DNA from 4 places in the Streptomyces sp. NPDC087263 genome. Region 3 is predicted to be linked to each of the others. Evidence: riboswitches for the same ligand, from Rfam matches in the RefSeq annotation. Region 3 holds a riboswitch; each other region holds the start of a gene.
What was found. A riboswitch is a leader RNA that binds a small molecule or an ion and turns the genes downstream of it on or off. The one in region 3 is predicted to bind cyclic di-AMP.
Positions count from the first base shown of each region.

Region 1 (3,466 bases), on a different contig from region 3:
AGCCCGATCTGCTCGCCGGGGATGTAACCGGCCTGCTTGATGGCCTCGATGATGAGGTCGAGCGCGGCGCGGTTGGACTCCAGGTTCGGGGCGAAGCCGCCCTCGTCGCCGAGGCCGGTGGACAGGCCCTTGGTCTTCAGCACCTTCTTGAGGGTGTGGTAGACCTCGGCGCCCCAGCGCAGCGCCTCGGAGAAGGACTCCGCGCCGATCGGGGCGATCATGAACTCCTGGATGTCCACGTTCGAGTCGGCGTGCGACCCACCGTTCAGGATGTTCATCATCGGAACGGGCAGCAGGTGCGCGTTCGGGCCGCCCAGGTAGCGGAAGAGGGGCAGGTCGCTGGCCTCGGAGGCGGCGTGCGCGACGGCGAGGGAGACGCCGAGAATGGCGTTGGCGCCGAGCGAGCCCTTGTTGTCGGTGGCGTCCAGGTCGAACATCGCCTGGTCGATCAGGCGCTGCTCGGTGGCGTCGTAACCGACGAGCTCCGGGCCGATCTGCTCGATGACGGCGAGGACGGCCTTCTCGACACCCTTGCCGCCGTAACGGTTGGGGTCACCGTCACGCAGCTCGATGGCCTCGAAGGCTCCGGTGGAGGCGCCGGACGGGACGGCGGCACGACCGGTGCTGCCGTCATCGAGGCCGACCTCGACCTCGACGGTGGGGTTCCCTCGCGAGTCGAGGATTTCCCGGGCTACGACGACGTCGATGGACGGCACGAGCATCTCCTTCAGAATGTGACGCGGGTACGCGGGACTGTGGCAGCCCCGCGTAGATGAGCCTAACCGGCTCCGAGGGATCGGCCAGCCGGTCTACCCCCTCTTGTGCAGAACTGAGAGCACATATTGTTCCCGAACGGAACAAAAAGGCGGGGAAGAGGGTGACGATGGCGGGACCGGTGCCGGAAATGAAAAGCCCCGCCCCGGTGCGTACGGGGGAACACGCACCGGAGCGGGGAGCCCGTGGGGGACGGGGGTGACCCACACGAGGCCTTCAGTATGGAGACCACGTATGGGAGCGGGCTGTGGTTCAACTGCGAGCTACCTGTCAGTCGCCGGCCGACCGCCGTCGGCCGACGACCCCGGCCGTCAGCTGAGGTGCAGCTGCTGACCCGGGTAGATGAAGTCCGCGTCGTCGATGATGTCCTTGTTCAGCTCGAACAGCTTCTGCCAGCCGCCCTTGACGTTCTTCGCCTCGGCGATCTCGCTGAGGGTGTCGTCCTTCTTCACCTTGTACTCGCCGTCACCCTTCTTGACCGTCTTACCGGTCGGGGTCTCGACGGTCTCCTTCTTGGCGGTCTCCCGCTCCGAGGAGCGCGAGGCACGCTGCTCGTCGGTCCCCGAGCTCGGTGCACTCGGCGTGCTCGGCGTGCTCGGCGTGCTCGGCTGCGAAGGGGTGGTGCTGCCGGCGTCGTTCGCGGCGTTCGACAGGCCCGTGCCGCAGGTCGGCCAGGCGCCCTTGCCCTGAGCGGCGAGAACCTTCTCGGCGACGGATATCTGCTGGGACTTGGAGGCCTGGTCGGCGGAGGAGGCGTACGAGCTGCCGCCGTACGCGGACCAGGTGGAGGAGGAGAACTGCAGGCCGCCGTAGTAGCCGTTGCCGGTGTTGATGGACCAGTTGCCACCGGACTCGCACTGGGCGACGGTGTCCCACTCGGAGGTGGTGGCGGCGGAGGCGGTGCCGGCCGCCATCAGCGGAGCGGCGACGGCGACGCCGGTCACTCCGGCGAGCGTGGCGATACGGGTGACCTTGGACGGGCGACGGTGCTTGCCCTTGCACGAACGCAGCATGAAGTGATCCCCTCACCGACGCCTACGAGGTGAGCTGTCGGGTTCGGGCGGGTGAGTGCCCGGTCGCGCACCCTTCGGTGCACGGCTTCACCCCAAGCCACTCCCGGTCAACTACCGGGCGCGGCGCTTACCTTGGGTCCCCCGCTCCTGCCTACGGCGCTTGACGCGACGACTGTTCCCGTACGGCCGCTGGCAGGATTCGGCGTTGCGACCGTCGGGGCTCACTGTGGCGAGCGGTCACGACCGTAGGCAGGCGATCGGCGGAATATCAAAGACGATCAGGGGGTCTGAGATCCATCTCTCATTCTCACCAAACTGGACATTCCATGGCGAACCATGACGCGAACTCCCGCTGCTTTTCACCCTATTCAGCACCAACTGCCAGGCTCTGACCGGGGAGGATGAGGTCCGCGTCGGCGCCGACCGTCTCCTTGTTCTCGTCGTACAGCTGGGTCCATCCGCCGTCGAGGCCAAGGGCGTCGGCGATGACCGAGAGGCTGTCGCCGGCCTGGACGACATAGGAGCCGTCGACGACGGTGCGGGCCGTGTCGGAGTCACGTGAGGCGTGCCGCCCAGAGGCGGCGTCGTCCGTACCGCCGTCGGTCGCACCCTCGGTGGCGGTGTCACCACGGTGACGCCCGGCGGTCGCCTCGTCCTCGGGCGCACTCGAAGAATCGTCGGCCTGGGCGGACTTGTCCGATTCATCACTGTTCGTGGCGCTTGGGTCGGCGCTCGCGCTCGCGCTCGCCTCCGGAGCGCCGGAGTTGGTGGAGCTTCCGGTGTCCTCGGTTGCGTCCGCGGAGGGCGAGGCGGACGGGGAGGCGGACGGGGAGGCGGACGGGGAGGGACTGGCCGATGCGGACGGGTCCGCGGAACCGGGCGTGGCCGACGGCGAGTCGGCCGCCACGCCCGTGTCGACCTCCACCGAGGCGGAGTCCTTGCTGAGCCCGGAGAGGGGTCCGCAGGTGGGCCAGGCGACAAGCCCCCGGCCGTCGAGGATCTTCTCGGCGACGGCTATCTGCTGCGAGCGGCTGGCCTGGTCGGCGCTCGGGGCGTACTCGAGGCCGCCGTAGTTCTCCCAGTCCCACTGGGTCACATGCAGCCCGCCGTAGTACCCGTCACCGGCGTTGTCGCTCCAGGCGGCACCCGTCTCGCACTCCGCGACGCGGTCCCAAGTAGTGGTGTCGGCCGCGCTCGCACTCGCGGCACCGAGCAACGGGATCGCGATCGCCGATCCGGTCACTCCTGCCGCAACAAGGAGAGCCGGGGCCTGACGGGGGCGACGATGGCGGCCGTTCCCGGAGAGCATGCGGAAGCCCTTTCATGTGACAGCAGGTGACTACAGCGACATACGGCGACGCCAGCCGACGTCTGCGACGCATGATCCGCGCTGTTCGTCGAACGTATCCGCACGCGAACGCTTGTCACAAGTCGATGCAGCGTAGATCACGTGAAGATCACAATGTTGATAGATCGTCAGCTTTCCGCAACCCCCGAACCGCCTCAGGCCCGCTCGGCGGACAACTGGAGCGGAGCCGTGAACTCCACTGGAACCGTACGCAATCCATGCATAATGAGCCCACCGCGTCGGTGCAAATCGGCGGAATCCCTTGCGAGTTGGAGGCCGGGAGGCGGGTGGTCCGGCCTCCCCGGCGCAGGGAGGCGGGGTACGCCGAATT
Region 1 is NZ_JBIUYT010000009.1:394,047-397,512, reverse strand. It holds gene eno (phosphopyruvate hydratase) at 1-722, opposite strand, end outside; gene ACIPC1_RS29275 (transglycosylase family protein) at 1,086-1,787, opposite strand; cyclic di-AMP (ydaO/yuaA leader) riboswitch at 1,792-1,956, opposite strand; gene ACIPC1_RS29270 (transglycosylase family protein) at 2,152-3,096, opposite strand.
Region 1: another riboswitch for cyclic di-AMP. It lies ahead of ACIPC1_RS29275 (transglycosylase family protein); the one in region 3 lies ahead of ACIPC1_RS35335 (LysM peptidoglycan-binding domain-containing protein).

Region 2 (3,466 bases), on a different contig from region 3:
TAGCCGGTCAGATGCAACCCGAGCGAGATGATGCCGGTCGCCATGACGGCGGCACCGGCGGCCGGCGGCCACTCGGCCCACCAGGTGCGGAGCTGGGAGATGGCCGGCATGGGCCCGATGCCAAGGATCTTCGGGCGGGTTGCCCGCGGGGCACGCGCGCGCGGGATGAGGAACGGGAGAGGAAAACGCGGGGCACGCACGCGCGTGGAACACGAAAACGTGCTCCACGCGCGTGCGTGCCCCGCGGAAGGTGTCGCGCGGGCGATGGGTTACGCGGGCCGTACCACGCTGTGGATGGCCGACTCGCCGTCGTAGAAGATCGACTCCTCGCGGACGTACGCGCCCGGCTTCGGGGCGTGGATCATCATGCCGTTGCCCATGTAGAGGCCGACGTGGCTGACGTCGCCGTAGAAGAAGACCAGGTCGCCGGGCTGGGCTTCGGAGAGGGAGACGGTCGTGCCGGCGGTCACCTGGTCGTAGGTGACGCGCGGGAGGATGACGTCGGCGGCCCTCCAGGCGGCTTGGGTGAGGCCCGAGCAGTCATACGAGCCGGGGCCGGTGGCGCCCCAGACGTACGGCTTGCCGACCTGACCGCGGGCGTACGAGAGGGCCTTGGCGGCCTTCGTCGCGTACGCGGCGTCGGCGGCGGTGGCCGAGCCGGAGGAGGTGCCGGTCGTCGCGCTCGACGACGACTCCTGGGCCGCCTGTGCCGCGGCGGCTGCCTGCTGCTGCGCCAGCTCCGCCGCCTTGCGCTCGGCCGCCCTGCGCTGCTCCTCCTCGATCGCGGCGAGCCGCGCCTTCTCCTCGACGGTCAGCTGCGAGAGCAGCTCGCGCGCCTTGGCGAGCTTCTGCTGGACGTCGGTCTTGGACGCCTGTAGGGCGTTCTGCGAGGTGGTCAGCGTCTCCAGGCTCCGGGAGGCCTCCGTACGCGTCTCGGTGGCGGCGGCCTGCTCCGTGACGTAGTCGTCGACAGCCGCCTTCCGGCGGTCGGTCAGACGGCTCATCAGCTGGGTCTGGTCGAAGTAGTCCTGCGGATTGTCCGCCAGCAGGAGGGAGGCGGCGTCGGGGGTCGCGGCCCCGGTGCGGTACTGCGTCGCGGCGACCGAGCCCAGCTCCTCACGCGCGGTGTTGAGCTTCTCCGTGCGCTGGGCGACGTCGTCGAGGAGGGTGTCGACCTTCTTGCGCTGCTTGGTGGTCTTCTCCTTGGCCGCGTTGTACTTGTCGGTGGCCGATTCGGCCTGCCGGTAGAGGTCGTCGACCTTCTTCTCGACCTCTTCGAGGCTCGGCTTGGACTCTTCGGAGGGCGCGGCGTTCGCCGTCTGGGAGAGCAGGGCCACCGAAGTGAGGGCCGCCGTGGCGAGAGCGGGGGCCGTGCCCGCCACGCGCGAACCCGGGAACCATTTGCGTTGCGACGCCAAGGGAGGCGACTCCTTCCATCATCCGCCTACCGGGTTAGCTGTCGGGTTCGGGCGGGTGGTTCGGAAGGGTTGCCCTACGGTCTCTGCCCGACAAGGCAGTTGGACCGATTCACCCCAAGTTCGGTGGGTCCCCGGTTCCGGCTGCCACGAGGGCGCACCGAATTCGGCGGAGGCCACCGCGGCCCGGCGACGTTCGCCGGTGGGGGTCGGGCGGCCTGATCAGCACGCTAGCCAACTCGTGCGGCTTCTGTGAAGGTTGATGTTCGAAATGCCCGATACATTTTCGTGACCTTAGTCATGAGGTTCGTCACCCCTCGTCAATTCGGCGGGATATCGGGTGAGTTGCGCGGAGGGCGATGTCCTCGCTCTCTTTCGGGCGGTCGCGGCGGGGTGCCGCCCCGGCGGGCGTCGCCGTGAACTCGTACGGCTGGAATGTGCACGGGCGGGAATGTGCACGGGCTGGAATGCGTACGACGGGAGGGTGCATGGCGGGGAAGGCGTGCGGTTTGGCCTGGCTGGTCGCAGGCTGTAACGGTGCGGTTCCGGAGGGCCGTCGGGTCTGAGGGCCCCTCGGCCGCTGAGTACCGTCACGAGTTCTGGTCGAGTTTTCGGGGTGGCGGCGGGGTGTCAGTGGGGCCGCCTAGACTCGGAGAGCGATGAGCAGCCTCTTTGATGACAGCTTCCTGGCGGACCTCAAGCCCTCGGCGGCCCATGAGGAAGAGCCCCCGCCGCCCGAGGACGGGACGGCCGAGCCGCTTCCGGACGACCTGTTCGGCGGCCGCTTCGACGTGCCGCCGAGCCGCGACGCGTACTACCGCGACGGCGCCCCGCGCCCCGTCGTGGACGCGGCCGCGCTCCTGGACGGGCTGAACGAGAACCAGCGCGCGGCTGTGGCGCACTCCGACTCCCCCCTGCTCATCGTGGCCGGTGCGGGCTCCGGCAAGACCCGCGTGCTCACGCACCGGATCGCCTATCTGCTGGGCGAGCGCCATGTCCACCCCGGCCAGATCCTCGCGATCACCTTCACCAACAAGGCCGCGGGCGAGATGAAGGAGCGCGTCGAGCACCTCGTCGGCCCGCGCGCCAACGCCATGTGGGTGATGACCTTCCACAGCGCGTGCGTACGGATCCTGCGCCGCGAGAGCAAGAGGCTCGGCTTCACCTCGTCGTTCTCGATCTACGACGCCGCCGACAGCAAGCGGCTCATGGCCCTGGTCTGCCGTGACCTGGACCTCGATCCGAAGCGTTTCCCGCCGAAGTCCTTCAGCGCCAAGATCTCGAACCTGAAGAACGAGCTGATCGACGAGGAGGACTTCGCCGCCCAGGCCACCGACGGTTTCGAGAAGACCCTCGCCCAGGCCTACGGGATGTACCAGTCGCGGCTGCGCGAGGCCAACGCGCTCGACTTCGACGACCTGATCATGACGACGGTCAACCTGCTGCGCGCCTTCCCGGACGTCGCCGAGTACTACCACCGCCGCTTCCGGCACGTCCTGGTGGACGAGTACCAGGACACCAACCACGCGCAGTACGCCCTGGTGCGCGAACTCGTCGGCACCTCCGAGCACCCCGTGGACGTCCCGCCCAGCCAGCACGACCTGCCGCCCGCCGAGCTGTGCGTCGTGGGCGACGCCGACCAGTCGATCTACGCCTTCCGCGGTGCCACCATCCGCAACATCCTCCAGTTCGAGGAGGACTACCCGAACGCGACGACGATCCTCCTGGAGCAGAACTACCGCTCCACCCAGACGATCCTCAGCGCGGCCAACGCGGTCATCGAGCGCAACGAATCCCGCCGCCCCAAGAACCTGTGGACGAACGCGGGCGCGGGTTCGAACATCACCGGCTACGTCGCCGACACCGAGCACGACGAGGCCCAGTTCGTCGCCGACGAAATAGACCGTCTCACCGACGCGGGCGACGCCAAGGCGGGCGATGTCGCGGTCTTCTACCGTACGAACGCCCAGTCCCGTGTCTTCGAAGAGGTCTTCATCCGCGTCGGCCTGCCCTACAAGGTCGTCGGCGGTGTCCGCTTCTACGAGCGCAAG
Region 2 is NZ_JBIUYT010000010.1:138,308-141,773, reverse strand. It holds gene ACIPC1_RS30300 (tellurite resistance/C4-dicarboxylate transporter family protein) at 1-110, opposite strand, end outside; gene ACIPC1_RS30295 (NlpC/P60 family protein) at 270-1,418, opposite strand; cyclic di-AMP (ydaO/yuaA leader) riboswitch at 1,426-1,597, opposite strand; gene pcrA (DNA helicase PcrA) at 2,075-3,466, shown strand, end outside.
Region 2: another riboswitch for cyclic di-AMP. It lies ahead of ACIPC1_RS30295 (NlpC/P60 family protein); the one in region 3 lies ahead of ACIPC1_RS35335 (LysM peptidoglycan-binding domain-containing protein).

Region 3 (3,466 bases):
GGCGTGACCAAGGCGACGGGTCTGGCCCTCGCCGCCCGTCACCTCGGCCTCACCTCCTCCGCCACCATCGCTTTCGGCGACATGCCCAACGACATCCCGATGTTCGACTGGGCCGCGCGGGGCGTGGCCATGGCCAATGCCCACCCGGAGCTGAAGGCGATGGCGGACGAGGTGACGCTGTCGAACGAGGAGGACGGGATCGCGGTGGTGTTGGAGCGGCTCTTCGGCTAGCGGCCCTGGGTGTTCGGCTCGGATGCCCGCCCGGTTGTCGGTGCGTCTGCCCTTGGCGGGTGCCTGTGCCCGGTTGTCGGTACGGCTGCCCGGGTGCCTGTGCCCGGTGGTCGGTACAGCTGCCGGGTGCCCGTGCCCGTGCCCGGGTGTCGCTACGGCTGCCCGGTTGGCGGGCGGTTGTCGGTACGGCTGCTCAGTCGGCGGTGTGTCTGCCCCGGGCGCCCGCTTGCCCGGGGCAGACACCACCCACAGTCATACGTCCGAACTGCCCCGTCAGTAGGCCCCGTTGACGTTGTCGATCGAGCCGTACTTCGCCGCGGCGTAGTTGCAGGCCGCCGTGATGTTCGCGACCGGGTCGTAGGGGTCCATCGACGTGCCGGCCACGTGGTAGGCGGCGAAGGTCGGGTCGATGACCTGGAGAAGGCCCTTGGAGGGGGTGCCCGCGGCGGCGTTGGAGTCCCAGTTGTTGATGGCGGCGGGGTTGCCCGCGGACTCGCGGATGATGTTGCGGTAGATGCCGTCGTAGGTGCCCGGAATCCCGGACTGGGCCATGACGGCCAGGGATTCCTTGATCCAGCCGTCGAGATCGTTGCTGTAGGTCGCGGGAACCGCCGCGGACTTGGTGGTCGAAGCGGTCGACTCCGCGGACTTCGTGGACGTCTGGGTGGTTTTCGTCGTGCCCACGGTCAGAGTGGTGCCCGGGCGAAGCAGCGCCGGGTCGGAGCCGATGACCGCGGCGTTGGCCTTGTAGAGCGCCTGCCAGCCGGCGTCCTTGGTGTGCTCCCGCGCGATCTTGGACAGGGTGTCGCCCGAGACGACCTTGTACGTGACGAGCTTGACGTCGGGGACGGCGGCCGGAGCGGCCTTCGTCGCGGCGGTTGCCTGAGCCGGAACGCTGGTCGCGGTGGCGGCGTGCGCGCCGGTCGCGCTCACCAGGGGGAGTGCGAGCGCGGCTCCGCCCGTTCCGGCGGCGACCATGCCGCGGGTGAGGTTGCTGGTCCTGGGGCGGCGGTGCTTGCCTCGTGCGGGCATGACGAAATTCCTCTCCGGCGCCTGCGAGGTGAGCTGTCGGGTTCGGGCGGGAGCTGCCCGGCCGCATGGGTGGGTGCGGCTTCACCCCTAGCCGTTCCGGTGTCCGGATCGGCGGCTTACCTGGGTCCCCCGCTCCTGCCGTGAGCGTGTGGATGGGTGGGGTTCCAGGCGGCGGCAGGATTCGGCGTTCCACCTGGATCGACGTGAACGTATGCGAGAGCACATGTCTGGAACAAGGCCCGATTTGACGCCGTAGATCGCTTTCGCCTGCACACACAACAGGGTGAATCGCCCGATTGTGTCCGGAATATGAAACTCAACTTGCCTTTCGCGAATGGGCAATTGTGAGGCATTCCGAGACGGACCGAGACGTCGATCTTGTGTGGACGTGACTCATTTCACGCGACCAAGCATGAACAAAGCGGCACCGCAGGCAATCAAGGTGCAATACGGGCAACCCGCGAGGGCTGCCGACCGCAGCGCTACCCCACCGTCCGCGGGATCCTCTTCTCCCACGTCCGGTGGAAAACCACCTCGTCCCCGTCCCGGCAGATCACCTCGTTCGAGGTGATGAAGTCATCGCCGTCGCAGGTGATTTCGGAGCGGGTCTCTACCCTCGCGTCCCATGCCGACTCCGGGCGGTGCAGCCGGATCGACCACGTCGAGCGCGTGCGGGCCGACAGCGGATCCGACTCGTTGATCGTGTACGTCTCCAGCGCGTCCTCCGTGAATTCGAGACCGTCGGGATAGACGCGGGTGCCGCCGTAGTGGGGGTCGACTTCGAGGCGCCACTCGCCCTTGGCCACATCGCGCACGACGAGGCGTTCGGGGCGGGGTTCGTCCAGAGTCGCCGGCACGACCACTCCCAGGGGTGCGGACTCCTCCGGCTCCTCGAAGGCGATCGGGAACGTCGACTGCCTTGCCCGTACGGGGAGTTCGAGTGCGCTGCCCGCAGGGTCCAGGGTGAAGCCCGCCTCCGAGCCCGGCTGGGGCCAGATCCAGGGCCAGTACGCGGAGGAGACCGCGAGCCGGATCCGGTGACCGGGCGGGAACGAGTAACCGATGCCGTTCAGCTCGAAGACCACGTCCTCCGTGGAGCCCGGCTTCCAGGGAACCGCCCGGTCACGGCCATGGCGCGCCGACAGGTTCAGTACGCCTCGGGTGACGAGGGTGGAGGAGCCGTCGGGGGCCATGTCGCAGAGCCGGGCGATCACTTGGCCGCGTTCAGCCTCCGACGTCAGTCGCAATCGCACCTTCGGGCGGCCCAACACCCATGTCTCCTCCGGGACTTCGAACTCGAAGTACGCCGACCGTCCGTCCTCCTCCCGCTGGTCCGGCGGCAGATCCGCGTCGTTCCCGAAGGGGAAGAAGCGGCCCGCGTCGACACCCGTGTGCTGCGGCGAGCGGACCAGTACCGGTGCGCCCCGGAGGCCGTACGAGATGGGTGTCACGGAGGGGGACGGCCAGACCTCGTCGCCCACCCAGCGGCCCGGCAAGGTGTCGTACACCGTTGCCGGAGGGTGCGCGTCCATGACGTACGAGCGCAGGAGCGGCTCGGACATCACTCCTGTGTTCCCGTCCATCACTCCGCTGTCCCCGTCGCGCAGCCAGTGGTCCCACCAGCGCAGGGTCTCCTGGAGGAAGCCGATCGCGGGGCCCGGCGGCAGGCCCCGGTCGGGGTACTGGTGCGACCAGGGGCCGATCAGGCCTCGTACGCGATCCGGTGGCAGGTTCTCGACCAGCCGCAACACCGTGTCGCGGTACGGGTCGTGCCAGCCGCCCACCGCGAGGACGGCGGCCTGGATGGCGCCGTAGTCCTCGCAGACGCTGCCGTGCTTCCAGTACGCGTCCCGGGTCTGGTGGGACAGCCAGGTGTGGAGGTACGGCTCCACCGCCGCCAGGCGTTTCACCCACAGGTCGTGCCACATCACCTCGCCGACGTGCACCGGGTCCGGCGGGCGGGCGACGAAGGCGAGCATGGTGGCCGCCCAGGCGTGCATGTCGACGGCGAGGACGGAACCGCCCATGTAGTGCACGTCGTTGTCGTAGCGGTCGTCCGTCGAGCAGACCGTGACGACCGCTTTGAGCGGCTCGGGTGCGAGGGCCGCGATCTGGAGGGAGTTGAAGCCTCCCCAGGAGATCCCGAACATGCCGACCTTGCCCGAGCACCAGGGCTGGGACGCAAGCCAGTTGACCACCTCCA
Region 3 is NZ_JBIUYT010000013.1:264,970-268,435, forward strand. It holds gene ACIPC1_RS35330 (HAD family hydrolase) at 1-231, shown strand, start outside; gene ACIPC1_RS35335 (LysM peptidoglycan-binding domain-containing protein) at 505-1,263, opposite strand; cyclic di-AMP (ydaO/yuaA leader) riboswitch at 1,267-1,460, opposite strand; gene ACIPC1_RS35340 (CocE/NonD family hydrolase) at 1,746-3,466, opposite strand, start outside.

Region 4 (3,466 bases), on a different contig from region 3:
ACATTTTTTACAGACGCCGATCAGACGCCGATCAGACGCCGATCAGGGGTCGATCAGGTCGCCCGGAGGAGGCACGCGCCATGGACAACCCGTCCGCCCGTTATGCCCTGCCCGAATTCACCGAACGCACGAGTTCGGGCCAGCGGACGCTGGACCCGTACTCGAAGCTGTTCGAGGAGCGGATCGTGTTCCTCGGGACGCCGATCGACGACACCTCGGCGAACGACGTGATGGCGCAGTTCATGCACCTGGAGCACCGGGAGCCGGACCGGGACATCTCGCTGTACATCAACTCCCCCGGCGGCTCGTTCAGCGCGATGACCGCCATCTACGACACGATGCGGTTCGTCGCCTGTGACGTGAAGACCATCTGCCTCGGGCAGGCGGCGTCGGCAGCGGCCGTGCTGCTGGCGGGCGGCACGCCGGGAAAGCGGCTCGCCCTGCCGGGTGCCCGTGTCCTGATCCACCAGCCGTCGTTTCCCGAGCCGATCCAGGGGCAGGCTTCTGATCTGGCCATCCGGGCCGAGGAGTTGACGCGTACTCGGAGGATGCTGGAGGAGATGCTCGTGCGGCACACAGGTCAGAGTCCGGAGCGGGTCGCCGCGGACATCGAACGGGACAAGATCCTGGACGCGCCGGCGGCGTTGGCGTACGGGCTGATCGACGGGGTCATCCCGAGCCGCAAGGCTCCTCGGCCCACACCCGGCGCGAGGTGAGCGGCCGATGCTCCCACCCGAACTGCCCCCGCTGCCCGCACTGACGCGCGCGGAAGCCGAGTTGATAGACCGTTACCTGGACGTGGTCGACCTGCTCGGCCGTATCAACCCGGCCCGCCCCGGTGACACCTACCGAGGCCTGAGGGCCGCTCAGGCGCTGGTGGCCAAGGCGACGGCGCTGCGGGACGCCCTCACGCTGATGCATCAGCGGGGCGAGAGCGAGGTGCACGCCCCGACCCTGGCACAGGCGCTGCGCGTCCTGGACGGCGAGCGGCGGGCGGCCCGCGTCACCCTGCCGCCCATTGTCGAGAGTTGACGCAGCCGCGCAGGTCGGTTGACGCAGCCGCCCCCAGGCCGCGACACACGCCGGTCCATTGACGCGCTCACCCCAGGGGTCGCCACACACACCGATCCCCTGACGCGCCCACCCCCGGGGTCGCCACACACACCGGTCCGTTGACGCGCCCACGCCCCCGGGCCGCCGTACACGCCCCTCCGCGAGGTGTCCGGACCGGGCTTCAAACGGTCCGAATGGTGTACCCCCGGTTGGCGTAGACACGGGTCCTTCCAACGGCGCGGAGAAGTTGCGCAACGCGCGTAGCGTCGATGCGTACTTGAGCCCTCCGTTGCTGGTACGGGCGTCGTCGGACCTCTGGACACTCGCTCGAACGGCCGGGTGTCCACCCGAACGGGTGAGTGGTGAGTAAGCCCACAAATCACCGATTCCGCTCGGATTTTCCGACATCGATGCGTGAAGATCCCTTCCGACGACAAGCCCCCGCCGCACCGGCGGGGCGGTCCGGGCGGACGCCGAGTCCTGCCGCCGCCCGGATGACCGGTCGACAGATGTGCATCGGCAGGAGTGGAGGACCCAGCACGACGGGCCGCCGGAGAGATCCGGGCGGTCCTTGGGGTGAAGCCGCACCACGCGGCCGGGCTACTTCGCCAGCCCGAATCCGACAGGTCATCCTTCACAGGCGGTTGACGAAGGGTTGCGCATGACTGCGCTCAATCGTGTCCCGTCGCTGTGGACGAGAGCCGGGACGGCCTCGGCTCTCACCATCGCCGCCGTGGGCGGCAGCCTCGTGGTCCCGGGCGTCGCATCCGACGCCGAGGCGGCCACCCTGGCGACGAAGGCACTTCACGTCGCGGCTTCCAAGAAGGGCTCCCCGTACAAGTACGGGGCCGCTGGGCCGCGCCGCTTCGACTGCTCCGGGCTCACGCTCTACTCGTACAAGAAGGCGGGCAAGAAGCTGCCTCGTACGGCCGCGGCGCAGTACAACAAGACGCACCACGTCTCCGCCTCGAAACGCAAGGCCGGAGACCTGGTGTTCTTCCACTCGGGCCGGAGCGTGTACCACGTCGGCATCTACGCCGGGAAGGGAAAGATCTGGCACTCCCCGAAGTCGGGGGAGTTCGTGAAGCTCCAGAAGATCTGGACGAAGAGCGTCTGGTACGGGCGGGTCAGCTGACCCGTCCGTGGGGGTGACGGCGCACGCCGTCACCCCCACGGGACGTGAAACAGGGCTTGAAACGGGACGAACCGGTTACTCGCCCGCCATGGTGGAACAACGCCCCCGCACGGAGCGCGACGAGAAGCCGCTGGAGCGCGCCGACCGCAATTTCGCCGAGCTGCTCCAGGAACTGCGGGTCACACAGACCGGCGTGCAGATCCTCTTCGCCTTCCTGCTGACGTTGGCCTTCACCCAGCGCTTCCCGTCGCTCGACACGACGCAGCGGGCCATCTACGTCACGACGCTGCTGCTCGCGTTCCTGGCCGCCGCCCTCTTCACGGCGCCCGCCGCCCTGCACCGGGCGCTGTTCCAGCAGAACGCCAAACCCGCCATCGTGCGGGTCGCCTCGTCGCTGACCCACGTCGGTCTGTATGTGTTGATGCTGGCGTTCACCGGATCGGTGCTTCTCGTCGTCGACGTGACGTTGGGGCGCGGCGCGGGGATCGCCGCGGGCGCGGGGACTCTGGCTGTCTGTCTGATGCTGTGGGGCGTCCTGCCCCGGCTGGTGCGGCGCTACGTCACGTCCGCCACAGAGGGCCGAGGAGGAGGATCGGACCCCGCAGAGTGAGCACGGTGCCACTGCCCGTCTCCACGGCCCTCAGGACTCCTGTGGCCCCCCGGCTGTCACCACCGGCTCGGCCGGCGCCGTCCAGGGCAGTTCGATGGAGATGGTCTTGCCGCCTTCACGGGTGGGCCGGACGGTAAGTCTGCCGCCGCACTCCGCGGTCAGCCAGCGGATGATCACCATGCCGCGCCCGTTGTCCTGCTGGACGGCGGCGGGCAGTCGCTTGGGGAATCGTGGGTGGCTGTCGGTGACGCCGAGGCGCAGGTGTTCGTCCCGGTCGAGGCGGACGTCCACTCTGAAGGTGGGTGATTGCCCGAAAGTGTGCTGAACGGCGTTGGTGGCCAGTTCGGACACGATCAGGCGTACGGTGTCGGCGACTTCGGAGTCACTCGGCAGGCCCCATTCCGCCAGCACTTCGGCGACGAATTTCCGGGCCGCGGAGACCGAGGCTGGATCGCTCGGCAGAGTGACGGATGCTTCCTGGTGGTCTGCCATGGCGCGGTCGTCCCTTTCCCACGGGACCGGGGTCCGACACGGAGCGGATGGTTCGAGTACGGTCCCGGACTGGTGCTTCGCGCCAGACTGCCATTACCAGGCCTGTCACGGGTGCGATCCACCGAGATATGCATATATCTGTCGCTCGAAGCGGTGAACTCTGCGACGGAGGACCG
Region 4 is NZ_JBIUYT010000012.1:168,194-171,659, reverse strand. It holds gene ACIPC1_RS33470 (ATP-dependent Clp protease proteolytic subunit) at 81-716, shown strand; gene ACIPC1_RS33465 (hypothetical protein) at 724-1,032, shown strand; cyclic di-AMP (ydaO/yuaA leader) riboswitch at 1,547-1,711, shown strand; gene ACIPC1_RS33460 (C40 family peptidase) at 1,715-2,188, shown strand; gene ACIPC1_RS33455 (DUF6328 family protein) at 2,277-2,798, shown strand; gene ACIPC1_RS33450 (ATP-binding protein) at 2,829-3,290, opposite strand.
Region 4: another riboswitch for cyclic di-AMP. It lies ahead of ACIPC1_RS33460 (C40 family peptidase); the one in region 3 lies ahead of ACIPC1_RS35335 (LysM peptidoglycan-binding domain-containing protein).